3 regions of the Aquitalea sp. FJL05 genome follow, and region 1 is predicted to be linked to each of the others. Evidence: predicted binding sites of a transcription regulator. Region 1 holds the regulator's gene; each other region holds the start of a gene.
What was found. The regulator sigma-54, encoded in region 1, starts transcription at its own class of promoters, with help from an activator protein. The targets are predictions, from matches to a motif close to CTGGCACGCTTCATGCTT.

Region 1 (9,519 bases):
AGTGGAATACCCAGGCCCAGGCCGACCAGAAAACCACCTTCTCGACACTGTCAGCCGGCTTCCGCCTGGACAAGGGCGTGGCCCGCAGCCAGAACATGCAGCTGGCGTCACAGCTGGTTAACGTGAAAGGTTCGGGCAAGGTCGACCTGACGCAGAACATCGTCGACTACACCATGGATGTGGAAGCCAACCCGCAGGAATTCAGCCGGCTGAAGGGGGTCAACGTTCCATTGAAGATTACCGGCCCGCTGAATGCGCCAGTGTATGCGCTGGACTTCAACGCCATGGTCAAGGGCAAGAAGACCGAAGGCGAAAAGCAGCAGGCACTGAAGCAAGAGCTGAAAAAGCAGATCACCACCATTCTGCCCTGAGCCAGCAGGCTGGGCAGACAAGCACAAGGCCGTGTCGATGACACGGCCTTGTTCATTGCAGCGGGGACAGGCGACCAGTCAGCCTTTCAGCCTTCCAGAATGCGCGCCTCGGCCAGCGCTAGCTGCTCTGGCGTACCCAGCAGCACCAGCACATCGTTGGCATCGATTTCAAAATCGGCATCGAAGTCCAGCCGGCGAATGCTGTTACGGCGCACCGACTTCACCTCCACCCCCAGCCCTTCCAGATGCAGCTCACCCAATGGCCGACCGATGGCATGGGCACCGGGGCAAGCCTGAATACTGAGCAAACGCGGCACCAGCGCCTCGTCCAGCCCCTCGGCATCATCACTGGCACCACGGAAGAAGCCACGAAACAGGTTGTAGCGTTCTTCCCGCACAGAGCGGATACGGCGCAGCACCCGGTTCAATGGCACGCCCAGCACCATCAGCGCCTGCGAGGCCAGCATCAGGCTGCCTTCCATCACCTCGGCCACCACCTCGTCAGCACCGGCCTTGCGCAGCAAATCGATATCGCTGTCATCCACGGTGCGCACGATCACCGGCAGATCCGGCCTGGCAGCCTGCACCGTATGCAGAATGCGCAGAGCGGCATGGGTATCGGCAAAAGTCACCACCACCACCTTGGCCCGCATCAGGCCACCGGCCACCAGCACTTCCTTCTTGCCGGCATCGCCAAACACCACCGGGTCGCCCGCCTCACCGGCCTCGCGCACCCGCTCCGGGTCCATGTCCAGCGCGAAAAAGGGAATGCTTTCGGTTTCCAGCAAACGGGCCAGCGCCTGACCGCTACGGCCATAGCCGCAAATCAGCACATGGTCGGACTTGCCCATGCTCTCCACCAGCAAGTGGTGCAGGCTGAAAGCCTGCATCATCCAATCCTGCTTCACCAGCCGGCGGGTAATGGCTTCGCCGTGCATGATCATGAACGGTGCCACCAGCATCGACAGCAAAATGGCGGCAATGGCCGCCTGCTCGGTGCTTTCGGCAATCAGACCCAGGTTGCCGGACAAAGCCAGCAGCACAAAGCCGAACTCGCCCCCCTGCGCCAGCGCCAGGCCAGCGCGCATGGAATGATTGGGCTGATGGCGCAGCAGACGTCCCAGCACAAACACAATGCCCAGCTTGGCCAGCAGCAGCAGGCCAAGCATCAGCGCTACTTCGCCAAAGCGCTCAAACAGCACCGACAGTTGCAGCCGCATGCCTACCGTGACAAAGAAAAAGCCCAGCAGGATGTCGCGGAAGGGCTTGATGTCCTCTTCCACCTGGTAGCGGTATTCGGTTTCGGAAATCAGCATGCCGGCCACAAAGGCCCCCAGCGCCAGCGACAGGCCGGACAACTCGGTCAGCCAGGCCACCCCCAGGGTGATCAGCAACACATTGATCATGAACAGCTCGCCAGAGCGCTGGCGCGCCACCAGATGAAACCACGGCCGCACCAGGCGCTGGCCGAAAAACAGCAGCAGTGCCATCACCACCACCACTTTCACCGCAGCCAGCCCCAGATCCATCCACAAGGTTTCGCTGCCCCCGGCAAAGGCCGGCAGCAGGATCAGCAAGGGCACCACCGCAATGTCCTGAAACAGCAGTACACCAATAGCCAACTGGCCGTGCTGCTGATTCAGCTCCAGCCGCTCGGTCAACAGCTTGCTGACAATGGCGGTGGATGACATGGCCAGCGCACCACCCACGGCAAAACCGGACAGCGCCGAGCCAGACAGCCAGCCCATCACCAGCGCAATCAGCAACATGGTCGCCAGTACCTGCGCCAGCCCCAGACCAAACACCAGGTGCCGCATCGCCCGCAGCTTGGGCAGGGAGAACTCCAGCCCGATGGAGAACATCATGAAAACAATGCCGATCTCACCAAGAAACTGGGTTTCCTCGCCATCCGGAATCAGGCTGGTCACGCCGGGGCCGGCCAGAAAGCCCACCACCAGATAGCCCAGCATCGGCGGCACCCGCAGGCTGCGACACAGGGTAACGGACAGTACGGCGGCCAGCAGAACCAGCACAATGGGAGCAAGCGAATGCATTGGTGCGACAATCTCCTGTAAAACCGGGCAAGAAATAAGGACATGGTGCTGACAGGGCCAGCCGGACTCTAAAAGATAAATCGCGCCCGACCCCGGTATGAAACAGTCGCCACAAGGGCTAAAACGGTGCCGCGCAATGATTGTTAATCAGCCGACAAGCAAAAGATGCACCAGCTTGTGACTCCACCGATTATAACCTTTGATATACTTTCCCCCATGGAAAATGCTCAAGCAACATCACGACTCGACCTGGCACGCGAAGTGCTGCACACCGAAGCCGACGCCATTCTGGCACTGTCGCGCCGTCTGAACGGCGACTTTCTGCGAGCAGTCGAGGCCATTCTGGCCTGCACCGGCCGCATCGTGGTGACTGGCATGGGCAAATCCGGCCATGTCGGCCGCAAGATTGCTGCCACCCTGGCCAGTACCGGCAGCCCGGCCTTCTTCGTTCATCCGGCCGAGGCGGCCCATGGCGACCTCGGCATGATTACCGCACAGGACGTGGTCATCGCCCTGTCCAACTCCGGCGAATCCGGCGAAGTGGTCGCCCTGCTGCCCGCTCTCAAGCGCAAGGGCCTGGTGCTGATCGCCATGACCGGCAATCCGGCCTCCTCGCTGGGACGCGAAGCCGACATTCTGCTGGACACCCAGGTGGAAAAGGAAGCCTGCCCGCTGGGCCTGGCCCCCACCACCAGCACCACCGTACAAATGGCACTGGGCGATGCCCTGGCGGTAACCCTGCTGGACGCGCGCCAGTTCGGCCCGGAAGACTTCGCCCTGTCGCACCCCGGTGGCAGCCTGGGCCGCCGCCTGCTGGTACACGTCAAGGATCTGATGCACAGTGGCGAAGAGCTGCCACGTGTCGCCCCCGGCACCGCGCTGAAAGACGCCCTGCTGGAAATGTCGCACAAGCGACTGGGCATGGTGGCCATCGCCAACGCAGACAATGTCATCTGCGGCATCTATACCGATGGTGACCTGCGCCGCACGCTGGAACATTCCGGCAATATCTACGACCTGAACATCGACCAGGTGATGAGCCCCGCCCCGCAAACCATCCTGCACAGCAAGCTGGCCACCGAAGCGGTTCACCTGATGGAGCAGCGTCGCATCACCAGCCTGCTGGTAGTGGATGCCGACGGCAAACTGGCCGGTGCCATCCACATGCACGACCTGCTCAAGGCCGGCGTGGTCTAGCTCCGCTAGCCCACCCACAAGGAAACTCATGCAAGCCATCACCGAACAAGCCCGCAAAATCAAGCTGCTGATCATGGATGTGGACGGCGTCATGACCGACGGCCGCATCTACTACAACGCCCAGGGCGAAGAAAGCAAATCCTTCTACGTGCAGGACGGGCTGGGCCTCAAGCTACTGCAGTCCACCGGGGTCAAGCTGGCCATCATCTCCGGCCGGGCCGACCGCTGTGTCGAGCATCGCGCCCGCGCGCTGGGCATCGATTTCTATTTCGGCGGCATCCACAACAAGCAGGAAGCGCTGGCCCAATTGCTGGAGCAGGCCAATGTCAGCGCCGAACAATGCGCCTTCATCGGTGACGATCTGATCGACCTGCCGGTGCTGCGCCGTGTCGGGCTGGCCGTGGCGGTACCGGCCGCCCCCACCCTGGTGCGCCAGCACGCCCATTACGTCACCGGTTTTCCCGGTGGCCAGGGTGCGGTGCGTGAACTGGCCGAACTCATCATGCAGGCTCAGGGCAACTTCGATGCCATCCTGGCCAGGTATCTGGCATGATCCGCTCGCACCGGCTGTTTCCCATCCTGCTGGTCCTCATCACCGGCCTGCTGACGGTCTGGCTGGATACCGTATCGCGTTGGGAGCCCAGCAAGCGCGAACTCGACCCCAACAAGCCGGAAGTCGTGGTTGATGCTGTCGTCGCTACCCGCTACGACCCCAAGGGCATGCTGCAGGAAAAAATGATTGCCAGCCGCATGTGGCAGTACCCTGACCGCACCGAGTCCTATTTCGAAACGCCGGACCTGCAAAGCTACAAGAACGGTGTACTCGCCTACCACGCCATTGGCGAAAGCGGGCGCTATAACAGCAAGACCAGACAGGCGCTGTTTGACAAGAAAGTCACGCTGATCCAGCCGGCCAGTGCAGAGCAGCCGGAAACCCGCGTGGTCAGCAGCAATATGCGTATCGATACCGTGCGCCACATCGCGCAGGCCGCCACGCTGACCCACTTCTATCACGGCAAGTCGAGCGGCAGTGCCGTCGGCTTCATCTATGAACAGCAGACCGGCCAATTGCAGCTGCTGTCCAATGCAAAGGTCACCTATGAAAAATAAATGCCGCACTTACGCCCGCCTGGCCTTGCTGGCGCTTTCCCTGTGCGCGGGCCACAGTGCACACGCCGAAAAGGCCGACCGCGACAAACCCATTGAAATCAGTGCAGATCGCGGCAATCTCGACCAGCTCAAGGGCGTTACCGTCTGGCAGGGCAATGTCATCATCGTGCAAGGCACGTTGAAACTGAACGCCGACCGCGCCACCGTCACCCAGGACAAGCAGGGCAACCAGACCATGCAGGCCACCGGGCGTCAGGTACTGTTCCGCCAGAAAATGGATGGAAAAAACGAATGGATTGAAGGCCAGGCCAACCAACTGGACTACAACACGGTCAGCCATGTCGCCGTCCTCACCGGCAATGCCCGCGTCAAGCGCGGCAACGATCTGGTCATCGGCAACGTCATCACCTACAACACCGAAACCGAGCTGTATGAAGTCAGCAGCGGCGCCAGCAGCAATGGCGGCCGCGTCACCGCCATCATCCAGCCCAAGCCCAGGGACACCACCGCCCCTGCCGCCAAGAAACCCGACGGAAACGCACCATGAGCGGCCCCAGCATTCTGAAAGTCGAGCGGCTGAAAAAGCGCTTCAAGAAACGTACCGTCGTCAAGGATGTCGCCCTGCAGATCCAGAGCGGCGAAGTGGTCGGCCTGCTCGGCCCCAACGGCGCGGGCAAAACCACCAGTTTTTACATGATTGTCGGCCTGATCGGCGCCGATGAAGGTGAAATCACCCTGGATGGCAGCAGCATCACCCACCTGCCCATCCACCAGCGCGCCCGCCTTGGCCTTGGTTACCTGCCGCAGGAAGCCTCGATTTTCCGCAAGATGACGGTGGAGGAAAACATCACCGCCGTACTGGAAATCGCCGGCTACAAAGGTGACAAGCTGGAAAAGGAACTCAGCCTGCTGCTGGACGACCTCAATATCGCCCACCTGCGCGAAAGCAATGCCCTGTCGCTGTCCGGCGGCGAAAGACGCCGGGTGGAAATCGCCCGCGTACTGGCCACCCGCCCGCGCTTCATCCTGCTGGACGAGCCTTTTGCCGGCGTCGACCCGATTGCCGTGATCGACATCCAGAAAATCATCACCTTCCTGCAACAACGTGGCATCGGCGTACTGATTACCGACCACAACGTACGGGAAACCCTGCGCATCTGTGACCGCGCCTACATCATCAGCGACGGCTCGGTACTGGCCTCCGGCGAACCGGAAGAACTGGTCAACAACGAGAAAGTGCGCCAGGTCTACCTTGGCGAACACTTCCACCTGTAAGCCATGAAACAGTCACTACAGCTCAGGGTTTCACAGCAACTCACGCTTACCCCGCAACTGCAGCAGTCGATCAAGCTGCTGCAGCTGTCCACCCTCGACCTGCAAACCGAAGTCGAGCGCTTCCTGCTGGACAACCCCATGCTGGAACGCGGCGACGACACCCCGACACAAGAAGGCAGCACCAGTACCAGCGACACGCCGGCGGCCGGAGAAGAGAGCACGCCCGCCTCCGACAGCAATGACAGCGACAGCAACCCGCGTGACGACAGCAGCGGCGAACTCACCGACTGGGGCAGCGGCAGCCGCCGCAACGACGGCGACGACGAGTTCGACCCCATGCTCAACGTCCCCTGCCCGGTCAGCCTGCGCGAACATCTGCTGGCCCAGCTGGGCGAACTGACGCTCCCCACCCGCGATCAGGCCATCGTGCAATTGCTGATCGAAGAACTGGACGACAACGGCTTTCTCAGCGTCGATCTGGAAGAACTGGCCAGTCATTTGCCGCTGGAACTGGAGCTGGAAGCCGACGAACTGATGGTCGGCCTGCGCCTGTTGCAGCAGTTCGATCCGGCCGGCATCGCCGCGCGCTCGCTGGCCGAATCGCTCTGCCTGCAGCTGGACCGTCTGCCACCGCAGGAAAACGGCCATGCCCTGGCGCGCAAGATCGTGGCAGAACACCTCGGTTTGCTGGGCAATCGCGACTATACCCGGCTCAAACGCCTACTCGGCGTCGACGACGCCGCCATCCGCCAGGCCCAGCAACTGATCGCCCGGCTGACCCCCCATCCGGCAGCCGGTTTCGGTGGCGAGGACGTGCACTACGTCATCCCCGATGTCACCGTGCGCAAACGCCGCGGCCGCTGGGTGGCCGAACTCAACAACGGTGCCGTACCCCGGCTGCGGGTCAACCAGCTGTATGCCCAGATGCTGTCGGAAAACCGTGCCGGTGCAGGCGAGCTTTCCGGCCGCCTGCAGGAAGCAAAATGGCTGGTCAAGAACATCCAGCAGCGATTTGACACTATCCTGAAAGTGTCGGAAGCTATAGTGGAAAGGCAGCAAGCGTTCTTTGAACACGGAGAAGTGGCCATGCGTCCGCTCATCCTGCGCGATATCGCAGACGAGCTGGGACTGCATGAATCAACCGTTTCCCGGGTGACTACCCAGAAATACCTGCTCTGCCCGCGCGGCTTGTTCGAGCTGAAATATTTCTTCGGCAGTTCCCTGGAAACCGACAGTGGCGGCGAATGCTCGGCCACTGCCATCAAGGCCCATATCCGCCGCATGATAGACGGCGAAAATACGGCCAAGCCACTTTCTGACAGCGCCATTGCCGACGAATTGGGTAAACAGGGCATGCAGGTTGCAAGACGTACCGTTGCGAAGTATCGTGAAGCTATGCAGATTCCACCGGTCAACCTGCGCAAGGCATTGTAGGACGCCTTGAAGAATATCCGCTTGCCCGGCCGACCCGACCGGGCAGTCAACACAAGAAGGAGTTAGGGTATGAACCTCAAAGTAACCGGTCTCCACCTCGAAGTAACCCCGGCCCTCCGCGAATTTCTGGAAAGCAAGCTGGAACGTATCACCCGCCATGTCGATCACGTTATCGACGTTACCGTCACACTGTCGGTAGACAAGCTGGTGCAAAAGGCAGAAGTCAACGTTCACCTCTCCGGCAAGGACATCCACGTAGAAGCCACCGACTCCGATATGTACGCTGCCATCGACTCGCTGATGGACAAGCTGGATCGACAGGTACTCAAGCACAAGGAAAAACAGAGCGAACACCGCGTGACTCCGCAGGTTCAACCGGAAGCCACCCTGTAATCACCTGACCGACGATGCGGGAACCCAGCGGGTTCCCGTTTTTATTTGCACGGAGCCTTTTTCATTTTGATGAAGGCAACGTAGAATTGGCCAGTTTTTGTAGCCGCGTGCACACATTCCTATGAGCCTGATCGGCAAAATCCTGACACAGGATCACATCCTCCCGGACCTGGATGTCGCCAGCAAGAAGCGCGTCTTCGAGCAGGTGGGCCTCCTTATCGAAAACACCCACGGCATTGCGCGCAGTGAAATTTTCGACTGCCTGTTTGCCCGGGAAAAGCTCGGCTCCACCGGACTGGGCCAGGGAGTCGCCATTCCGCATGGCCGTGCCCGTGGTCTGAAGGAAGCCGCCGGCATCTTCATTCGGCTGAAGAACCCCATCCCCTTCGATGCGCCGGATGGCAAGCCGGTGCAAAGCCTGTTTGTACTGCTGGTACCGGAACAAGCCACCGACCTGCACCTGCAGGTACTGTCGGAACTGGCCCAGCTCTTCTCCAGCAAACAGCTGCGCGAACAATTGCTGACTGCCACCAACCGCGCCGAGCTCTACCAGTTGCTCACTGCATGGAATACCAATAATGCCTAGCATCACCGTGCGCCGGCTGTATCAGGACAATCAGCAAAAGCTCAATCTGACCTGGGTGGCCGGCACCGGTGGTGCCGACAGCCCCATCGGCAATGACGAGCAGCGCCCTACGCTGGCACTGGTGGGTCACCTCAACTTCATCCACCCCAACCGTGTACAGGTGTTGGGTCTGGCCGAAGTCGACTACCTGAACCGGCTGGAACAGTCCGCCGCCAAGACCGCGCTGGACCAGCTGTTCCACAAGACCATGTCGGTGGTGATGGTGGCCAATGGCCAGCAGGTACCCAAGCTGCTGCGCGACTACTGCCACACCCATAACGTGCCACTGATGAGCACGCCGCTGGAAAGCCCCTACCTGATGGATGTGCTGCGCATCTATCTGGCGCGTGCGCTGGCGGTTTCAACAGTGCTACATGGGGTTTTTCTCGATGTGCTGGAAATCGGCGTGCTGATCATGGGCGACTCGGCCATGGGCAAGAGCGAGCTGGCACTGGAACTGATTTCACGCGGTCACGGCATGGTGGCCGATGACGCAGTGGAACTCTACCGCATCGGCCCGGAAACACTGGAAGGCCGCTGCCCGCCCCTGCTGCGCGACTTTCTGGAAGTGCGCGGCCTGGGCATTCTGAATATCCGCACCATTTTCGGTGAAACCGCCGTCCGGCCGAAAAAGGTGCTCAAACTGATCATCCATCTGGTCAAAGCCAACGACCAGGCCATGCAGGCACTGGATCGGCTGAATATCCAGTCCGAAACCCAGGACATTCTGGGTGTCACCGTACGCAAGGTGGTGCTGCCAGTGGCTGCAGGCCGCAACTTGGCCGTGCTGGTGGAAGCGGCAGTACGCAATTACATCCTGCAACTGCGTGGCATCGACAGCACGCGTGAATTCATCGAACGCCATACCAACTTCCTCAGAGATCAGGAAAATGCGCCTGATATTGATTAGCGGCCTGTCCGGCTCCGGCAAATCCATTGCCCTGCGCGCGCTGGAGGACTCCGGCTATTATTGCGTGGACAATCTGCCAGCCACCATGCTGCATGAGGCCATGTCGCTGTATGCCGACTATGGCTACGAGCAAATCGCCATCAGCGTGGA
Region 2 (9,519 bases), on a different contig from region 1:
ATCGGTGGTTTCCTGCTCCGCCATGGCGGCGGCCCAGTCATCCATGGATACTTCGTCGTCGGCCGCCCCGGCGGTCTGGCCTTCTTCTAGCTGCTCAGTCATTGCTTGTTGTCTCCTGCGGGCTCGGCGAATTCACCAGCCCCGGCCAATACCTTGTCTACCTTGAGGGCGTATCGCCCCTGCACGGTGCCATAGTGGCACTCCAGTACCGGAATGCCGGACACGTCGACCACGACAGCCTCCGGCACATCCAGCATCACCACGTCACCGTTTTTCAAATTGAGAATCTGCCCCAGCGTGACCTTGGTTTCGGCCAGGGTCGCCACCAGTTCCACTTCGGCCGCCTGTACCTGGTGCGTCATCAGGCTGACCCAGCGGTTGTCCACTTCGGTACGGTCGGCCTGCATGGTGCTGGACAACACGTCGCGAATCGGCTCGACCATGGAGTATGGCAGACAGATGTGAAAATCGCCGCCCCCGGCACCCAGCTCGATATGGAAGGTCATGGCCACCACCACTTCGGTGGGGGTGGCGATGTTGGCGAACTGGGTATTCATTTCCGAGCGCAGGTAAACGAATTCGATGGGGTGTACCGGTTCCCAGGCTTTCTGGCATTCGGAAAACACCACCTCGAGCAGGCGGCGGATGATGCGCTGCTCTGTCGGGGTGAAATCACGCCCTTCCACGCGCACATGGTAGCGCCCATCGCTGCCAAACAGATTATCGACGATCAGGAAAACCAGATCCGGGTCAAAAATCAGCAGCCCGGTACCGCGCAGCGGTTTGACATGCACCAGGTTGAGGTTGGTGGGAACCACCAGATTGCGAATGAATTCGCTGTACTTCTGCACCCGTACCGGGCCCACGGAAATTTCCGCATTGCGCCGGATGAAATTGAACAGGCCTATACGCAGGTTGCGGGCAAAACGTTCGTTGATGATTTCCAGCGTCGGCATGCGGCCGCGCACAATGCGCTCCTGCCGCCCGATATCGTAGCCGCGGACACCTTGCGAGTCCTGCGCGCTGTCATCATCTTCGTCCTCGCCGGTGACGCCCCTGAGTAGGGCGTCCACCTCTTCCTGGGACAGGATATCGTCGCCCATCGCTTACTGCTTCTGAATGATGAAGGAAGTGAAGAGTACGCTTTGCACCGGCTCTTCTTCGCCAGCATCCATGGACTCGTTGATGATCTGCTTCACCTGCGCCTTCAGCTTCACCTTGCCATCCGGGGTGGCCAGCTCGGTGGCCGACTTGGACGACAGCAGCAGAATCAGCGCACTGCGAATCTTGGGCATGTAGTCAGTGAATTTTTTCTTGGCTTCTTCATCGCCCAGTTCAGCCTGCATGTCCACTTGCAGCAGGCTGCCATCACCACCAGACAGATTGACAACAAAGGTTTCCAGTTTTTCGAAGATAGGCGGGCCTTCTTTTTTCTTCTTCGGTTTTTCTTTGGTTTGTTCGGTCTGTGCGGCCCCGTCATGCGGCTTGTTCATATTGCTGAACATCACATAGGCGAGACCGCCCATGCCGGCCAGTACCAAGACCAGCAGGATAACCACCACCAGCATCAGCTTGTTGCCCCCGCCCGCTTTTTTCTCGCCCTTGTCCGCTTTTTCCGCTTTTTTGTCTTCTGCCATGGGTCATCAGTCCGTACGTTAGGTTTATAGGGAAAGCTTAAGCCATTTCCCTATTTTATTTTCCAGATTTCCGCACGAACTGAATAGAGCCCCCTTTTGAGCAAAATCAGGCAAAGATACTGAGTATCCCTCGTGCGGACTGGATGGCTGCCAGCGTGTCGTCTTCATCGTTGCCAGCGGCATTCTGGCGGCGGCCATTCTGGTTCTGGTTGAATTGCTGTTGCCGATTCCCGGATTGTCCGCTGGAAACCTGTGCATCGGCAAGAGCTATACCACTGGAAGCCATCATGGAAACCAGTTTCGGCATGTTGTTTTCGATTATTTCACGGGTTGCCGGCACGGCTGAGGTAAAAATCACCTGCGCCTGGTCATTGCCATTCATTTTCAGCGTGACTTCCACCGGCCCCAATTGCGGTGGATTGACCTGAATGGTGGCCTTGTCCATTTTCATGCTGACCATGGACATCACCTGATCCCCCAGGGCCTTTGACCAATTGGGGTCGGTCATCGGCTGGGAGATGGTCAACATCTTGGTCTGGCTGGCCTGTGCGGTCTGCGCCGCCTGGTTGGCACTTTGGCTGGCCGATGCCAGTTGATCGGCATTGGGCGGCAAGAATTGCTGCGCAGTGCCGTCATTGGCCGGCAATTCTTGCGCTGACAGGCCGTGCTGACGCTTCAGTGCCGCCGCACCCTGCAGCAGTGGATCAATAGCCACGTCCTTGATTGTGGCAGTCGCAACATCACCAGGCGTGGTACTGACGGCAGGCTTGTCCTGTACCGGCTGCACCGGCAAGGCCGCCTGCAGCATGGGCAAGGCGGCGAGCAGCATATTGGGAGAGGTATCGGCGGCACTTGCATCATCAGACGCCGCAGAATCCTTGCTCTGCTTGCCTTTGCTGTCGTCGCTGCTGCCAGCGGACTGGCCGGACAAGGCATTGCTCAGGTTGCCGATCTGCGCTCCCAGCAAGCTGGCAAACAGGCCGCCACCATCTTGCGGACTGGCGTCCACCTGCCCTTGCGGCATGGCAGTTTTGGCGCTGGTCGCCGGAATTACGGTAATCGTCATGGCCGAAACCCCTAGGAAAGATGCAGGCATAGCAGCAATTAGCATGCCAGCTGCAGACTGACAGCGCGCAGCCGGCCAAATCATCATCAATTAATTTTATTAATGCGAATCATTATCTTTTGCATTACAATGAGTGCCTTCCAGCGTCAGCGCCGACGATGAATCCAAGTATTGTCGCCGGCCCGGCCTTTCCTTTCAGTTTTCAGCAAGGAGCACCGTCCAGATGTCCAGCCCTTCCTCCCGCTTTGCCAAAATCACCCTGTTGCTCGCCAGCCTGTTTGCTGGCAGCGCCCACGCCGCCCCCAGCGCCGAAGGTATCGTGGTGTATAACGCCCAGCATGAAAGCCTGACCAAATCCTGGGTGGAAGGCTTCACCAAGGAAACCGGCATCAAGGTAACGGTGCGCAATGGCAGCGACAGCGAAATGGGCAACCAGATCGTGCAGGAAGGGGCTTCCTCGCCGGCTGATGTATTTCTGACCGAGAATTCGCCGGCCATGGTGCTGGTAGACAATGCCAAGCTGCTGGCACCGCTGGCACCGGCCACGCTGGCCCAGGTTGACCCCGCTTACCGCCCGGCCCAGGGCAAATGGGTGGGCATTGCCGCGCGCTCCACCGTATTTGTTTACAACAAGAACCGTCTGAACCAGAAAGAGCTGCCCAAGTCGCTGCTGGATCTGGCCAAACCGGAATGGAAAGGCCGCTGGGCTGCGGCTCCGGCCGGTGCCGACTTCCAGGCCATTGTCAGCGCCCTGCTGGAACAAAAAGGTGAGGCAGCCACGCTGGCCTGGCTGAAAGCCATGAAAACCAACGCCCTGCCCTACAAGGGCAACAGCGTGGTGATGAAGGCGGTGAATGCCAGCCAGATCGATGGCGGCGTGATTTATCACTATTACTACTTCGGCGACCAGAGCAAGACGGGTGAAAACAGCAAGAACACCGCGCTGCACTACTTCAAGCAACAAGATCCGGGTGCTTTTGTCAGCCTGTCCGGTGGCGGCGTGCTGGCTTCGAGCAAACACAAGGAAGAAGCCCAGGCCTTCCTGAAATGGGTTACCGGCAAGGGTGGTCAGGACATCCTGCGTACCGAGAATTCTTTTGAGTACGCCGTGGGCCTGGGCGCACAGTCCAACCCCAAGCTGGTGCCGCTGAAGAATCTGGATGCGCCCAAGATCGATGCTTCCCGCCTGAACAGCCGCAAGACGGTTGAGCTGATGACCCAGGCCGGCCTGCTGTAACACCATGCCCAGCTCGTCATCCAGCACATCGGCTGCCACCGCGGTAGCCGATGTTACCCACCCAGCCACCACTCCGGGCCTGCAGCTGCCGGGGCGGCGGCTGCCACTGTGGCTCAGCGGCAGTTCGCTGCTGGTCTCACTGCTGGCGCTGCTGCCGCTGGCCTTCATCATCGTCATTTCCATCCAGACCGGCTGGGAGACGGTGGCCAGGCTGGTATTCCGCCCGCGCGTGGGTGAATTGCTGTTCAACACCAGCCTGCTGGTGGTGCTGACGCTGCCGCTGTGCGTGGCGCTGGGCATTGCCATGGCCTGGCTGACCGAGCGCAGCGACTTGCCGGCCCGACGCGTGTGGTCGGCACTGGCCATTGCCCCACTGGCCGTACCCGCCTTTGTGCACAGCTATGCCTGGATCAGCCTGCTGCCCGCCTTCAACGGCCTGGCGGCGGCTGTGCTGTTGTCTGTCATCGCCTATTTCCCGTTTATCTATCTGCCGGCCGCCGCCGCGCTGCGGCGCATGGACCCGGCATTGGAAGATAGTGCCGCGGCGCTGGGCCTGGCCCCGTGGGCGAGATTCCGGCGTGTCACCCTGCCGCAACTGCGCCTGGCGATCTGGGGCGGTGGTTTGCTGGTCAGCCTGCACCTGCTGGCCGAGTATGGCTTGTATGCCATGACCCGCTTCGACACCTTCACCACCGCGATTTTTGACCAGTTCCAGTCCAGCTTTAACGGCCCGGCCGCCAATATGCTGGCGGGCGTGCTGGCGCTGTGCTGTCTGCTGCTGCTCAGCGCGGAAGCCGCCACCCGTGGCAATGCGCGTTACGCCCGCGTAGGTTCGGGCTCGGCACGCCAGACAGTACCAACCAGGCTGGGCTGGCGCTGGGGCCTGCCGGCCCTGCTGCTGTGCCTGGCAACGGCAGCACTGACCCTGGGCGTGCCGCTGCTGACACTGGGCCACTGGCTGTGGTCTGGCGGACGCGAAGCATGGCAGAACGATGCGCTGTGGCCAGCGCTGCGGCAGACCTTGCTGTTTGGCGCCGCCGGAGCCCTGCTCACGGTGCTGGCAGCCATCCCGCTGGCCTGGCTGTCCGTGCGCGCCCCCAGCCGCCTGCAACGCCTGCAGGAGGGCTGCAATTACATCACCAGCTCCCTGCCCGGCATCGTTACTGCGCTGGCGCTGGTGACCATTACCATCAACTTTGCCCGGCCGCTGTACCAGACAGTGCTGACCATCCTGCTGGCCTATTTGCTGATGTTCCTGCCACGCGCCCTGATCAGCCTGCGCGCCGGCATCGCCCAGGCACCGGCCGAGCTGGAATACGCGGCACGCAGCCTGGGCTGCACACCCGGCAAGGCATTGTGGCGGGTCACCCTGCGGCTGGCCGCACCCGGTGCGGCTGCCGGCATGGCCATGGTGTTTCTGGCCATCAGCAACGAGCTGACCGCCACCCTGCTGCTGGCACCCAACGGCACCCGCACCCTGGCCACCGGCTTCTGGGCCATGACCAGCGAAATCGACTACATTGCCGCTGCGCCCTATGCGCTGCTGATGGTGCTGCTGTCGCTGCCGCTGACCTGGCTGCTCCATCACCATTCCAAACGGACTGCTGGACGATGACCTCCCTGCATCTGCACGAACTGAGCAAACACTACGGCAGCGTCAAGGCTGTCGACCATGTTTCCCTGCATGCCACCGCCGGCAGCCGGCTGGCGATTGTCGGCCCTTCCGGATCGGGCAAGACCACCCTGCTGCGCATGATCGCCGGCTTCGAGTTTCCCGACAGCGGCAGCATCAGCCTGAACGGCCAGACCCTGGCCGCAGATGGCCGCGCCCTGCCCGCTCATCTGCGCCGCATCGGTTATGTGGCGCAGGATGGCGCACTGTTTCCCCACCTGACGGTGGCCGACAATATCGGCTTTGGCCTGTCAGACAAGGGACCTGCCCGCCAGCAGCGCATCGCCGAGCTGGTAGAGATGGTGGCGCTGGAGCAGCACATGCTGCAGCGCTGGCCGCATGAACTGTCTGGCGGCCAGCAGCAGCGCGTGGCGCTGGCCCGGGCACTGGCACAACAGCCACAGCTGATGCTGCTGGATGAACCCTTCTCGGCACTGGACACCGGCTTGCGCGCAGCCATGCGCAAGATGGTGGCGCAGCTGCTGGGCGAGGCCGGCATCAGCGCCATTCTGGTCACCCACGACCAGGCCGAGGCGCTGTCCTTTGCCGACCAGCTGGCCGTGATGCGTCAGGGAAGGCTGATCCAGTCCGGCACGCCACAGCAGCTATACAGCCAGCCGGCCGACGAGATTACGGCATTGTTTCTGGGCGAGGCACTGATCCTGCCGGCACAGATCAAGGCTGGCCGGGCGCACTGTGCGCTGGGGGAGATTGCCATCAATGACGGACAGTTCTGTGGCGAGGGCAGCATCATGCTGCGCCCGGAGCAACTGTCGCTGCAGGCCGAGGCTGACGCCGCGCCAGCGGTGATGGCACAAGTGGTGGAGTGTGATTTTGGCGGCCATTCCAGCCTGCTCAGCCTGCAATTGCCACAACTGAGCAGCCCGCTGCAGTTGCGTAGCGCCAGTTGGCCGCTGCCAGCATGTGGCAGCATGGTGGGGCTGACGGTGCAAGGCCGCGCCCATTTGCTGCAGGCCTGAGCCAGTGACAACAGCGGCGAGGCTCAGTCCTCGCCGTGGGTCTGGTCCCAGAAGCGGCGGGTGGCAAATTCATCGGTGGTTTTCTGCTCGCGCCGCGCCTGCACCAGCTGTTCGCGCTCGCGCTCCCGCTCCAGCAGCTTTTCATAGGCCTTGAGCTTTTTATGCTCGTTGCGCCAGGCCTGGCGTTCCATGATGAAACGCTGCTTGGCGAATTCGGTATCGCCCTGCTGGATACGTACGGCTTCGTCGAGCCGGCCAAGGAATTTCTGAAAGTCCTGCCACTGGGCAATGCTCATGCCCTTCATGCCGCCGGTGGTTAAGCGCTCGCGGTATTCATTGCGGAAATTTTCCAGCTGCTCCTGCCGGTTCATTGCCTCCAGCACCTTGGCCTGCGCCTGACGCATGCGTTCGGCGGCGGCGGCCTGTTTGTCCTCGGCCAGCTGGATCAGAAAAGTGTATTTGCTTTGCGCCATGGCTTAGCCGCTTACGACAGCACACTGTCCAGTTGCAACTGGCTGGTGGTGTAGTCCTGTGACTCGTGCATGGGCTGGGTCAGAAAGCTGGTCATCTGCAACTGGCGACGCATGGCTTCGTCCAGCACCGGGTCCGAGCCCGGTACATAGGCCCCCACGCTGATCAGGTCGCGATTGCGCTGATAACGCGAATACAGCTGCTTGAAATAGCGCGCCTGGTCCATCTGTTTGGGCGGCACCACATCCACCATCACCCGGCTGATGGACTGCTCGATATCGATGGCCGGATAGTGCCCGGCCTCGGCCAGTTCGCGCGACAGCACAAAGTGGCCATCCAGAATGGCCCGTGCCGAGTCGGCAATCGGGTCTTGCTGGTCGTCGCCTTCGGACAGCACGGTATAGAAGCCAGTGATGGAACCACCACCGTTGGCGGCATTACCGGCGCGCTCGATCAGCTGCGGCAGCCGGGCAAATACTGACGGCGGGTAGCCCTTGGTCACTGGCGGCTCGCCGATGGCCAGGGCGATTTCGCGCTGGGCCATGGCATAGCGGGTGACAGAGTCCATCAGCAACAGCACATCCTTGCCCTGCGCGCGGAAATACTCGGCCAGTGCCGTGGCATAAGCCGCACCGTGCAGACGCATCAGCGGCGGCATGTCAGCCGGGGCGGCCACCACCACGGCGCGGGCGATGCCCTCCTCGCCCAGAATGTTTTCGATGAAGTCCTTGACCTCGCGACCCCGCTCGCCAATCAGCCCCACCACCACCACATCGGCGCGGGTAAAGCGCGCCATCATGCCCAGCAGTACCGACTTGCCGACGCCCGAGCCGGCAAACAGGCCCAGCCGCTGGCCACGCCCGACAGTCAGCAGGCCGTTGATGGCGCGTACGCCCACATCCAGCACCTGCTTGACCGGCGAACGGTCCAGCGGATTCATCGGCTGGCTATGCAGGGGGAAATAGGCTTCGGGATGGATGGGGCCCTTGCCATCCAGTGGCCGGCCCAGAGAATCGAGAATACGCCCCAGCAGGCTTTCACCTACCGGCACCTGGCGGCCGGCCGGGCCATTGACGCGAGCGGACACCACATTCTGCCCGTAACAGGGCGGGTGTAACGGTGCCAGCGGACGCACCGGCGTGCCGGGCAACAGGCCGTGGACATTGGCCAGCGGCATCAGATAGACGCGGTCGCCGGAAAAACCCACGACTTCCGCTTCCACCACATGCTTGTCGGCCAGTTCTACCTGACAGGCGCTGCCTACCGGCAGCTTGATGCCGGTGGCCTCCATCACCATGCCGGTGACGCGCAGCAGCCGGCCGCAGGGTTGCCACAGCGCAGCCTCTTGCGCGGCGCGGCCGCAATCGCCCAGAAAGGCGCGTTGTCGATCAATCAGCGAGGTCATCTTGTGCGGCATCCAGCCCCAGGGCACTACTCAGCGCGGCCAGCCGTGACGCCAGCCGCAGGTCCAGCTGCAGCGACGAGGTATCGATGATGCAACCACCGCGCTGGATATGCGCGTCCTCTATCCATTGCCACTGGGTTTCCGGTGTTTCCTGCTGCAAGAATGCACGGGCGGCGGCCAGATCGGCCGGATTGACCCGCAGGCGCGCCTGACTCATGGTGGCGGGCAATTCGCCCAGCACCTGGCGCAGCTGCGCGACGATGGCGGTGTCGCTGTGGGCGATGTGTTCGCCAGCCAGCCGCTCGGCCAATTGCATGGCCAGCTTAAGCAACGAGCCGGAGAGTTCTTCTTCCATCCGTGCCAGTTCGCGGGCGAAATTGCCGGACAGCTCCTGCAGCGGCGTCCACAACTGGGCAAACTGTTCGCTGGCCTGGTCGTGCCCCAGCTGCATGCCGCGTGACAGCCCTTCGGCATGGCCTGCCTGCACGCCTTCGTCGTAGCCGGTTTGCCAGGCTTCCTGATGAATGGCTTCCAGTTCGGATGCGGTGGGATAGCCAACCGCCTCTTCCTGCGCGGCGGCTTCCGCCGCGGCTGCTGCGGCATCGGCCTGGTCTTCGGCCATTTCAGCCGCAGCGGCGGTGGGGGCCTGTTCCAGGTGACGGCGCAAGGCATCCAGCCCGGCCAATTGGCTCGGGCTGAATTCGCCATCGTCATGGGTTAGCTCGGCCGGGGTCCAGCTGCTCCAGCCTTGCAGTTGCTCGCCCGGAATAATCGGATTATTCGACAAGGCCTTCGTCACCACCCTTGCTGCCTAGCACGATCTGGCCATCGTCGGCCAGTTTGCGTACGACTTTGAGGATTTCCTTCTGCTCGGCTTCCACCTCGGACAGTTTGACCGGCCCCTTGGATTCCAGATCGTCCCGCAGCATTTCGGCAGCTCGCTGTGACATATTGCGGAAGATCTTGTCCTTAAGCTCGGCACTGGTGCCCTTGAGTGCAACCACCAGCGAATCCGACTGTACTTCGCGCAGAATGGTCTGAATCGAGCGGT
Region 3 (9,519 bases), on a different contig from region 1:
CGGCCTTGCCGATCATGCCCAGGAGACCAGTCTGCTCCAGCATCTGGCGGGTGAACTTGTCCATGCGGGTGGCAGTGGTGGGGCCTGCCGGGCCAACCACTTCGTCACGCACCGGGTCAACCGGGCCGACGTAGTAGATGAAGCGGTTGGTGAAGTCCACCGGCAGCGCCTCGCCCTTGTTCAGCATGTCCACCATGCGCTTGTGCGCGGCGTCACGACCGGTGAGGATCTTGCCGTTGAGCAGCAGCACATCGCCCGGCTGCCAGCTGGCCACTTCTTCCTTGGTGATCTGGTCCAGATCAACGCGCTTGCCATTGCTGGTGTCGTAGGTGATTTCCGGCCAGTCTTCCAGGCTGGGCGTAGCCAGATGAGCCGGGCCGCTGCCATCCAGATGGAAATGGATGTGACGGGTGGCGGCGCAGTTGGGGATCATGGCGACCGGCAGGCTGGCAGCGTGGGTCGGGTAGTCCAGAATCTTCACGTCCAGCACGGTGGTGAGGCCACCCAGGCCCTGCGCACCAATGCCCAGCGCATTCACTTTTTCGAAGATTTCCAGGCGCAGCTGTTCAACGCGGGACAGCTCGGCACCGCTGGCAGCCTTGGCTTTCAGCTCGTGGATGTCCACGTGCGACATCAGGCTTTCCTTGGCCAGCAGCATGGCTTTTTCCGGCGTACCGCCAATGCCGATACCCAGGATGCCCGGCGGACACCAGCCAGCGCCCATGGTGGGCACGGTGTTGACCACCCAGTCGACAATGCTGTCGGACGGGTTCAGTGCGTAGAACTTGGACTTGTTCTCCGAGCCGCCGCCCTTGGCCGCACAGGTCACTTCCACGCCGTCGCCTTCGACGATCTCGAAGTGCACCACGGCCGGGGTGTTGTCCTTGCTGTTCTGGCGCTTGCCAGCCGGGTCCAGCAGCACGGAAGCGCGCAACTTGTTGTCCGGGTTGTTGTAGGCGCGGCGCACGCCTTCGTTGACCATTTCCTGTACCGACAGGGTGGCATCCCACTGCACATTCATGCCCACTTTCAGGAACACCACGGCGATGCCGGTATCCTGGCAGATCGGGCGACGGCCTTCGGCACACATGCGGCTGTTGATCAGGATCTGCGCCATGGCGTCCTTGGCCGCCGGGCTTTCTTCGTGCAGATACGCCTGGTACAGCGCGTCGATATAGTCCTTGGGGTGGTAGCAGCTGATGTATTGGAAAGCATCGGCGATGCTTTGAATGAAATCATCCTGACGGATAACGGCCATGAGAGGTTTCTCCAGCGTAGTGGGCTGTTAGAAGCTGTACACGATCTGCCGCATGGATGAGGCGGCATGGCGCGATCGCGGACACGCTCTTAGGAATTGTCGGATTATTTTAGGGCCTTACGCTGCATTGCGCCATGCCTGCGCCGGGATTAGAAGGTATTCATGATCTAGGGAACGAAGGGTCAGACAAGGCGAAAGGGCGTGAAAAAGCGCAATGGACATGGCGTCCATGAGCATTTTGAACGCCATTTCAACGCAGGATCACCCGAGTATCGCAGAGCGTGAGCAGGTTCTCAGATATCAATCAGCGGTCCATCCTGTGCCCGCTGCAGCACGCTGGCAAAGGATTGCAGCGCCTGCTCCAGCGCCCGCAGCAAGCCAGGCAAACTGGCGTGGTGCTGGCCACGGGCGGCCTGCTCCACCTGTGCGGCAGCCTGTGCCAGCGCGGCCGCTCCCACATTGCGGCTGGCACCCTTGATCCGGTGCGACAGCAGCACCAAAGCCTGCAGGTCGCCACTGTGCCAGGCTTGCAGCAGCGCATGCAGGTCGGCCTGCTTGTCATGCAGAAAAGCCTGCAACAGTGCTCGTTGTTGCGACCAGTCATCCTGATACAGCACGCGCAGCACGCGGTGATCCAGCACCGGCAGCGATTCGTCCACAGGCGGTGCCGGCATGGCGGCTTCGACGACCTCGGCGCGCAGCTGCACAATCAGCTGGCAGCCCAGCCCGCTACCATGCTCCAGCTGCAGCCTGGCACCGCTCAGCCGAGCCAGACGGCGAATACTATGCCAGCTGGCGGCATGCTGTCCGGCCTTGCGGGCGGTATCCGGCTGCTGCAACAGCGCGGCCAATGCCACCGCCGGGCCATCATCCTGACTACCCTCATGCATGATTTCGATGGTGATGATCTGGCACATCTGCTGCTGTGCCAGCAGCTGCGTCCTGAGCAGAAGGCCACCCTGGCGGGTGTAACGGATGCTGGCAGCCAGCAGTTGCTGCAACAGCTGCTGCAAGGCGAGCGAGTGCAGCAGCAAGGACGGTGCCAGCACGGCATCGGTGTCCAGCTGCCAGGCCAGGCCCTGTTGCGCTGCCGACTGGCGGCAGCTGCCGTGCAGCTGTGCCAGCAATTGTGGCAAGCACATGGCGACCATAGGCCGCTGCTGCGGATTTGCCTGCTTGCGCTGGCGCAGGTGTGTGGAAGTGGCTCTTTTCATCGGCATCTTCCCGAGCATGTAAGGAGGCGCCGCCGGCGGCGGCTCATGCAACATAGCCTAGCCACAGGGCAAGGCGCTGGCTTCGCCGCCGCGCTGGCTGGCCTTGACATGGTACATGGCGTGATCGGCCTCGTTGACCAGTTGCTCGGCCGTGGTGCCATCACGCGGGTACAGGCTGTAGCCAATGCTGGCCCCCACTTCCAGCCGCTGCCCGGCCACGGTGATGGCTTCGCCGATGCTCAGCCGCAGCTTGTACATCAGCTCGCCCAGCGCCGCATCGGTGAAGTTGCCCTGCAGCAGGATCAGGTATTCATCCCCCCCCATGCGCGCCACCATGTCGCTGCCGCGCACGGTATGCAGCAAGCGGCGGGCGACAATCTGCAAGACCTGGTCGCCGATGGCATGGCCATGGCGGTCATTCACTTCCTTGAAGTGGTCCAGATCGACAAACAGCACGGCGAACGGCGCGCCATTACGCTGCGACAGCTGCAATAGCTGCTCCAGCCGCTGGAAGAACAAGGCGCGGTTGGCCAGCCCGGTCAGGCTGTCGTGGTGGGCCAGATAGCTCAGTTCGCGCTGATTGTCGTACAAGCTGGCCATGTGGCTGTTGATCTGCCGCTGCGTGCGTTCGAAATTGCGCGCCAGTACGCCGATTTCATCATTGCGCTCCACCGGCAGCACCTGCTGCAGCTGGGTTTCGGAAAAACTGCTGGCGGCCTGCGCCAGGGTGTTGATCGGCCGCAACAAGGCGCGGGCGAACACCACCGCCAGCAAGATGGCGATGGCGCTGAAGGCCAGTACCATGTGGATGATGCGCAGCCCCAGCGGCGCAGCGCTTTCCAGCACCGCATCCAGCGGCTGTACCAGCCCGGTCACCACGAAATCATCGCGATTGCCCAGCCCCACCGGCTGGCGCACAAAAGCCATCACCCGGTCTGCGGCCTGCTGTGGCTGTTCCAGCCCGCTGAGCGCCAGATTGTTGAGCTTGCGCTCGAACAGGGGCTGGGTGGCGGCAAAGCTGTCCTGCATCAGGATACGGCGGCCCTGCTCGAAACCGAAGGTTTGCGTCGGGTCGGGGTGGACCAGAAAATCGCCCCAGCGGTTGGCCATATACAGCTGATAGCCCTTGGGCAAGTCGGCACGCAGCTGTCCCAGCAGCCGCTGCAGATCGAGACTGATCACCAGCAGCCCACCCGGCTGGCCGTCGCTGCGCGGCAGCGGCGTCGCCACCATCATGCCGGGGCGTCCTTCGGCGTCATGTGCGGCCCGTTCGTGATTGATGCCGATGGCTGACTGGTAGATTTGCCCGGCCGGCAAGGCCAGGGTTTCAAACACATAGGGGAAGTGGCCTTTTTCCTGCAAATCCGCGCCCGCCACCCGCAGGGTCAGCCCGCCACTGCTGTCTACCCTGACCAGTTCCAGCCCGTTGTCAGCCGCACCGATCAGCCTGACCTGCAAGTATTCGGGATGCAGCGCCAGCATGCCGGCAAATGCCTGCGCCAGTTCGTCGCGCGCCCCTTGTGCCTGCTGGCCGCCATGACTATTGATCACCTGGGCCACCTGCACCAGCCGTGCCAGCAGCATGGCGTCATCGGCGGCCTCTTCCTCGGCCTGTTGCAGCCGGCGGTTCACCCCGCGCGCAGCCATCAGCAAATCGCCCTGCGCCGCCGACACCAGCATGGTGCGGTTGGCGGTAAAGGCGTAATAGCCGGTGAGGCCGGACGACAGGATGCCGAACACCGCCAGTAGCAGCGCCAGTTTCACCAGCAGACCGGAGCGCATGATTCAGAAGCTCCCCGGCCGGTCGCCGGAATAGATTTTTTGCCATAGCGCTTCACGCTGCGCGGCATTTTCCACCGGCTGCAACCACAGCACTTTGGCACCGGGTTTCAGTTCGTCGCTGGCGCTGAGGGTATTGGCCAGCCCCTGACGGGTCGGCAGCAGGGCACTGACTGCGGGTTCCAGCATGTAGTTGATCCATTGCTGTGCCAGCCGTGGCTGGCTGCTGGCTGCGGTCATGGCCCAGCAGTCCAGCCAGGCCAGCACGCCTTCGCGCGGGATGGCATAGCCAACATCGGCCCCGGCCTGACGCAGGGAGTTCAGCTGCTGGGTGCCGTAGTTGCCAAACATCAGCGCGATCTTGTGGCGGATGAACAATTCCGTCCCTTCTTCCGGCAGGCTGTAAAAAGTCAGTACGTTGCGCCGCAGCGCAATCAGCCGCTGCACCAGCCTGCCTTGCTGCGCCGCGCTCAGCGTAAAGGGCTGCTCGATGCCGCTGGCTAGCGCGCTAAAGGAGAAATTGTGCTGTCCGCTATTGAAGTCGAGCACCTTGTGGCGATAACGCGGGTCCCACAGCACATTCATCGTGTCGGGCGGTACGGGAAACTGCCGCCGGTCGTAGATGATGCCCATGGTGGAATAGGTGAAGGGAACGGCATACAGCCGGCCTTGCTGCTGCAAGCCGGGAATGGCCGCCAGATTGCGAAAGCGCGGCAGCTGACGGCGGGTATTGGGCAGCAAGGCCGGGTCCAGCGGCTTGAGCAGACCGGCGGCGAAATAGCGCTGCATTTCGGCGGTATTGGCAGCCAGCACATCGAAACGCGGGCCGGTGGACGCGTGCATCTTCGCCCACAGCGCCTCGTCCGAATCGACAAAAGTCACCTCCACGCTCACCTGAAAGCGCTGTTCGAAGGCATGCACCACATCCGGATCGGCATAGCCAGGCCAGGCCAGCACGCGCAGCACGTCCTTGGCCATGGCCAGTTGGCAGCACAACAGGCAGCCGATTACCCCCGCAAGCAGGCTGAATTTATTGAATGCCACGATTGCATTTCTTCTTTTTCAATTCACCGTTTGAATGTAGCTGCTTGTCATCCCTTATACCTAAGTATTTTTACGAAAATTCGATCAAATGACCACGGCGGCAGCTGGCCGGTCTGGCCGGCCCATGCGCCCGGCAGCAACACCGAGCGGGATCGCAGCCGTGTCGCCACGCACCGAAGCGGTGCTTTTTATCTTTAACGCACCAATTAACAGCACGGACTCACAACAAAACACCGTTTTGGTGCATCAACGCACCAGCAGCACCATCCCAAGCCACACTCGGCATCACCGAAAGCGGGCAGTGCTGTCACCATTTTCGAGCAACCACGGTTCAAACTGGTGCCGATGGCGACAAGCTGGCATTCCCCTTGCTTTAAGGAAGCCCCATAAAAGCCGACAACAACGGGACTCGCCATGCCAAACTCGAATTCACCTTCCGACGTACTGTTCCTGCTGCTGGGGGCCATCATGATTCTGGCCATGCATGCAGGTTTCGCCTTTCTGGAACTGGGCACCGTGCGCAAGAAAAACCAGGTCAATGCCCTGGTCAAGATCCTGACCGACTTTGCCGTGTCGGCCATTGCCTATTTCTTTGTCGGCTACAGCGTGGCCTATGGGGTGAACTTCCTGGGGGATGCCAGCCATATTGCCCAGCACAATGGCTATGAACTGGTGAAGTTTTTCTTTCTGCTGACCTTCGCCGCCGCCATTCCGGCGATTGTGTCCGGCGGCATTGCCGAACGGGCGAAATTCCACCCGCAATCGGCTGCCACCTTCCTCTTGGTCGGCTTGGTCTACCCTTTCTTCGAAGGCATTGCCTGGAATAACCACTATGGCGTGCAGGACTGGCTCAGCCACAGCTTCGGCCAGCCTTTCCACGACTTTGCCGGCTCGGTGGTGGTACATGCAGTGGGTGGCTGGATCGGCCTGGCTGCCGTACTCAATCTGGGTGCGCGCCGTGGCCGCTACAGCAAGGAAGGCCGCATCTCGGCCCATCCGCCCTCTTCCATTCCCTTCCTGGCACTGGGAGCGTGGATTCTGATCGTCGGCTGGTTCGGCTTCAACGTGATGAGCGCACAAAGACTGAACGGCATTTCCGGGCTGGTGGCCATCAACTCGCTGATGGCCATGGTGGGCGGCACGCTCAGCGCGATGTGGGCCGGCAAGAACGACCCCGGCTTTATCCATAACGGCCCGCTGGCCGGCCTGGTGGCGGTGTGTGCCGGCTCGGACATCATGCATCCGCTGGGTGCGCTGATGGTGGGGCTGGCGGCAGGTGCGATGTTTGTCTGGCTGTTCACCCAGACCCAGAATCGCTGGAAAATTGATGACGTGCTAGGGGTATGGCCGCTGCACGGCATCTGCGGTGCCTGGGGCGGCATTGCTGCCGGCATCTTCGGCCAGAGTGCACTGGGTGGCCTGGGCGGCGTCAGCCTGGTTTCCCAGCTGCTGGGCACGGCAGGCGGCATCGCCATCGGCTTTGGCGGCGGTTATGTAGTGTATGCCGTGCTGCGCAAGACTGTGGGCATCCGGCTGGATGAAGAAGAAGAGTTCAACGGGGCCGACCTCACCATCCACCAGATCACGGCCACACCGGACCGTGAAACCAACTGGTAATTGACTGGCCGGTCGGGCCTGCCGTACGGGCCCGACCACGATGTCATAATCTTGATCCGCCTCAGACATTGGCGGTTTTGTCCGACAAGAAGACACACAGCGCGCAGGGCCTCCGCTATGCTGACGAGAAGCATTACCCGCAGGCAGCTACCGGAATCATGAGCACGCAATTCTCCCCGCACGGCAGGCGCTCCCTGCGCACTCGCATCACACTTGGCATGCTGCTGGCACTGGTCATTACCTTGTGGCTGGCCACCCTGCTGATCAGCCATAGTCTGCGCCAGCAGATGGAAGACACCATTTCCGCCCAGCAGTTTTCTACCGTATCGCTGGCTGCGCGCGAAGTGGACCGCTCAGTAAGGGAGCGGGTACAGGCATTGCAGTCCCTCACCACACAGTTCAAGGGCAAGCCGGTCACTGCGGACGCCATCCAGCCCGAGCTGCAACGGCGGCCCATTTTGCTGATGATGTTCAACTGGGGCATCGTGGTACTGGACAAAAATGGCCAGGTGAAAGCCAGCATCCCGGAAAGCCTGGGCCGCAACGGTCGCTCCTATACCGACCGCGCGTTCTTCCAGCTGGCCATGCAGCACGGCGGACGCTATATCACCGAGCCAATGCAAGGCCAGTACACTGGCAAACCAGTGATTTCCATGCTGGAACCACTACTGGATGCCAATGGCAAGCTGGTGGGGATGATCATGGGGATCACCAATCTGGCGCAACCCAATTTTCTGGATGACATCAGTGCGGCGCGCTATGGTGCCACCGGCAGTTTCTTCATTACTGCACCACAAAGCCGCCGCTACATCATGTCCTCGGATAAGCAACGCCTGCTCAAGGCCGGGCCGCCGCCCGGGATCAACCCGCTGTATGACCGCTATCTGTCCGGTTACCAGGGGTCGGGCATTGCCGTCAGTTCGCGCGGGATCGCCGAGTTGTCCTCCAGCGTGCGCATCCAGTCCACCGGCTGGCTGATGCAGGCGGTCTTGCCGACGACAGAAGCCTTCGCCCCCATCCGCACCCTGCAACAGCAACTGTTTGGCCTGGCGCTGTGCCTGACCATGCTGGCCGGCGGCTTCTGCTGGTGGTGGCTGCGCCGACAGCTGCTGCCGCTGTCCGAGGCCACCGCCCTGCTGGCCGGCATGCGTGATGGCACGCTGCCCAAGCAGGCGCTGCCGGTGCGGCAGCAAGATGAGCTTGGCCTGCTGGCCACCTCGTTCAACGGCTTGCTGGAGCGCATCCTGCGCGAAGAAGAGCAAGCCAGCGAACACGCCGCCAACCGGCTGCTGCGCAAGATCGTGTCGCATATTCCCGGCGTGGTGTTCCAGTACCGCCTGTTCGAAGATGGCCACGGCTGCCTGCCTTTTGCCAGCGAGGCTTTACTGGATTTGTATGGCCTGACACCGCTGGCAGTCAGCTGCAACGCCGACCCCATGCGCGCCATGCTGCACCCGGACGACGCGGATGCCTTCTTCAGTGCCATGCATGCCTCGGCCACCAGCCTGACGCTATGGAATATCGAGTACCGCATCGTGCTGCCCGATGACCAGCTCAAATGGCTGCGGGTGGATGCCATGCCCGAGAGAGACGGCCCCTTCGTCACCTGGTATGGCTATATCGCCGACATCAGCCAGGCCAAGGCCATGGAGGCCGAGCTGCGCATTGCCGCCACCACTTTCCTGACTCAGGAAGGCATCATGGTGACCAACCGCGACGGGGTGATTCTGCGGGTGAATCCGTCCTTCTGCCAGATTACCGGCTACAGCAGTGCCGAGGTGGTGGGCAAGACCCCGGCCATTCTCAGCTCGCACCGGCATCCGCCGGCGTTCTACCAGCAACTGTGGCAGTCCCTGCTGCAGGATGGCCGCTGGCAGGGTGAAATCTGGAACAGCCGCCAGAACGGCGAAGTCTTCCCGGAATGGCTCACCATTACCGCCGTGCACGACAGCGACGGCCAGACCAGCCACTACGTGGCCATCTTCCAGGACATTACCGAGCGCAAGGCCGCTGCGGACGAAATCCAGACCCTGGCGTTTTACGATGCCCTCACCCACCTGCCCAACCGCCGCCTGCTGCTGGACCGGCTGCAGCACGCGCTGGATGCAGCACACCGCCAGCAGCAGTACGGCGCGCTGCTGTTTCTCGACCTGGACAACTTCAAGTCGCTGAACGACACCATGGGGCATGACATCGGCGACCTGCTGCTGCAAGACGTGGCCGCCCGCCTGCATCACGGCATGCGCGTGGGCGATACCGTGGCGCGGCTGGGGGGTGACGAATTCATCGTGATGCTGGAAAACCTCGGCCCGCAGCGCGAAGCAGCGCTGCGCGAGGCCGAAAGCGTGGGCCGCAAGATACTGGCGCAGCTCAAGCAGCCCTACGAGCTGCGCGGCCACGACTACCGGGGCAGCTGCAGCCTGGGTATCGCCCTGTTTGCCGACGAGCACGCCAGCACCGAAGACATCCTCAAGCAGGCTGATCTGGCCATGTATCAGGCCAAATCGGCCGGCCGCAATACCCTGCGCTTTTTCGATCCGCTGATGCAGGCGGAAATCAATGCCCGCACCCGGCTGGAAGCCGAGCTGCACCATGCGCTGGAGCACG

Region 2: DBR44_RS12315 (flagellar hook-length control protein FliK) is a predicted target of sigma-54. The motif match lies at 2,736-2,753, and genes of this name have one in related genera.
Region 3: DBR44_RS15310 (ammonium transporter) is a predicted target of sigma-54. The motif match lies at 5,652-5,669, and genes of this name have one in related genera.

Annotation. Positions count from the first base shown of each region.
Region 1 is NZ_QAJS01000006.1:298,809-308,327, forward strand. It holds gene DBR44_RS06185 (AsmA family protein) at 1-371, shown strand, start outside; gene DBR44_RS06190 (monovalent cation:proton antiporter family protein) at 458-2,425, opposite strand; gene DBR44_RS06195 (KpsF/GutQ family sugar-phosphate isomerase) at 2,642-3,622, shown strand; gene DBR44_RS06200 (HAD family hydrolase) at 3,651-4,175, shown strand; gene lptC (LPS export ABC transporter periplasmic protein LptC) at 4,172-4,732, shown strand; gene lptA (lipopolysaccharide transport periplasmic protein LptA) at 4,722-5,279, shown strand; gene lptB (LPS export ABC transporter ATP-binding protein) at 5,276-6,007, shown strand; gene DBR44_RS06220 (RNA polymerase factor sigma-54) at 6,011-7,441, shown strand; gene hpf (ribosome hibernation-promoting factor, HPF/YfiA family) at 7,511-7,834, shown strand; gene ptsN (PTS IIA-like nitrogen regulatory protein PtsN) at 7,956-8,420, shown strand; gene hprK (HPr(Ser) kinase/phosphatase) at 8,413-9,369, shown strand; gene rapZ (RNase adapter RapZ) at 9,350-9,519, shown strand, end outside.
Region 2 is NZ_QAJS01000013.1:130,773-140,291, forward strand. It holds gene fliN (flagellar motor switch protein FliN) at 1-102, opposite strand, end outside; gene fliM (flagellar motor switch protein FliM) at 99-1,103, opposite strand; gene DBR44_RS12310 (flagellar basal body-associated FliL family protein) at 1,107-1,637, opposite strand; gene DBR44_RS12315 (flagellar hook-length control protein FliK) at 1,744-2,703, opposite strand; gene DBR44_RS12320 (iron ABC transporter substrate-binding protein) at 2,927-3,940, shown strand; gene DBR44_RS12325 (iron ABC transporter permease) at 3,945-5,555, shown strand; gene DBR44_RS12330 (ABC transporter ATP-binding protein) at 5,552-6,592, shown strand; gene fliJ (flagellar export protein FliJ) at 6,616-7,065, opposite strand; gene fliI (flagellar protein export ATPase FliI) at 7,077-8,468, opposite strand; gene DBR44_RS12345 (FliH/SctL family protein) at 8,452-9,267, opposite strand; gene fliG (flagellar motor switch protein FliG) at 9,245-9,519, opposite strand, start outside.
Region 3 is NZ_QAJS01000016.1:309,740-319,258, reverse strand. It holds gene DBR44_RS15330 (fumarate hydratase) at 1-1,258, opposite strand, end outside; gene DBR44_RS15325 (Hpt domain-containing protein) at 1,552-2,472, opposite strand; gene DBR44_RS15320 (diguanylate cyclase domain-containing protein) at 2,530-4,254, opposite strand; gene DBR44_RS15315 (extracellular solute-binding protein) at 4,258-5,295, opposite strand; gene DBR44_RS15310 (ammonium transporter) at 5,710-6,912, shown strand; gene DBR44_RS15305 (EAL domain-containing protein) at 7,071-9,519, shown strand, end outside.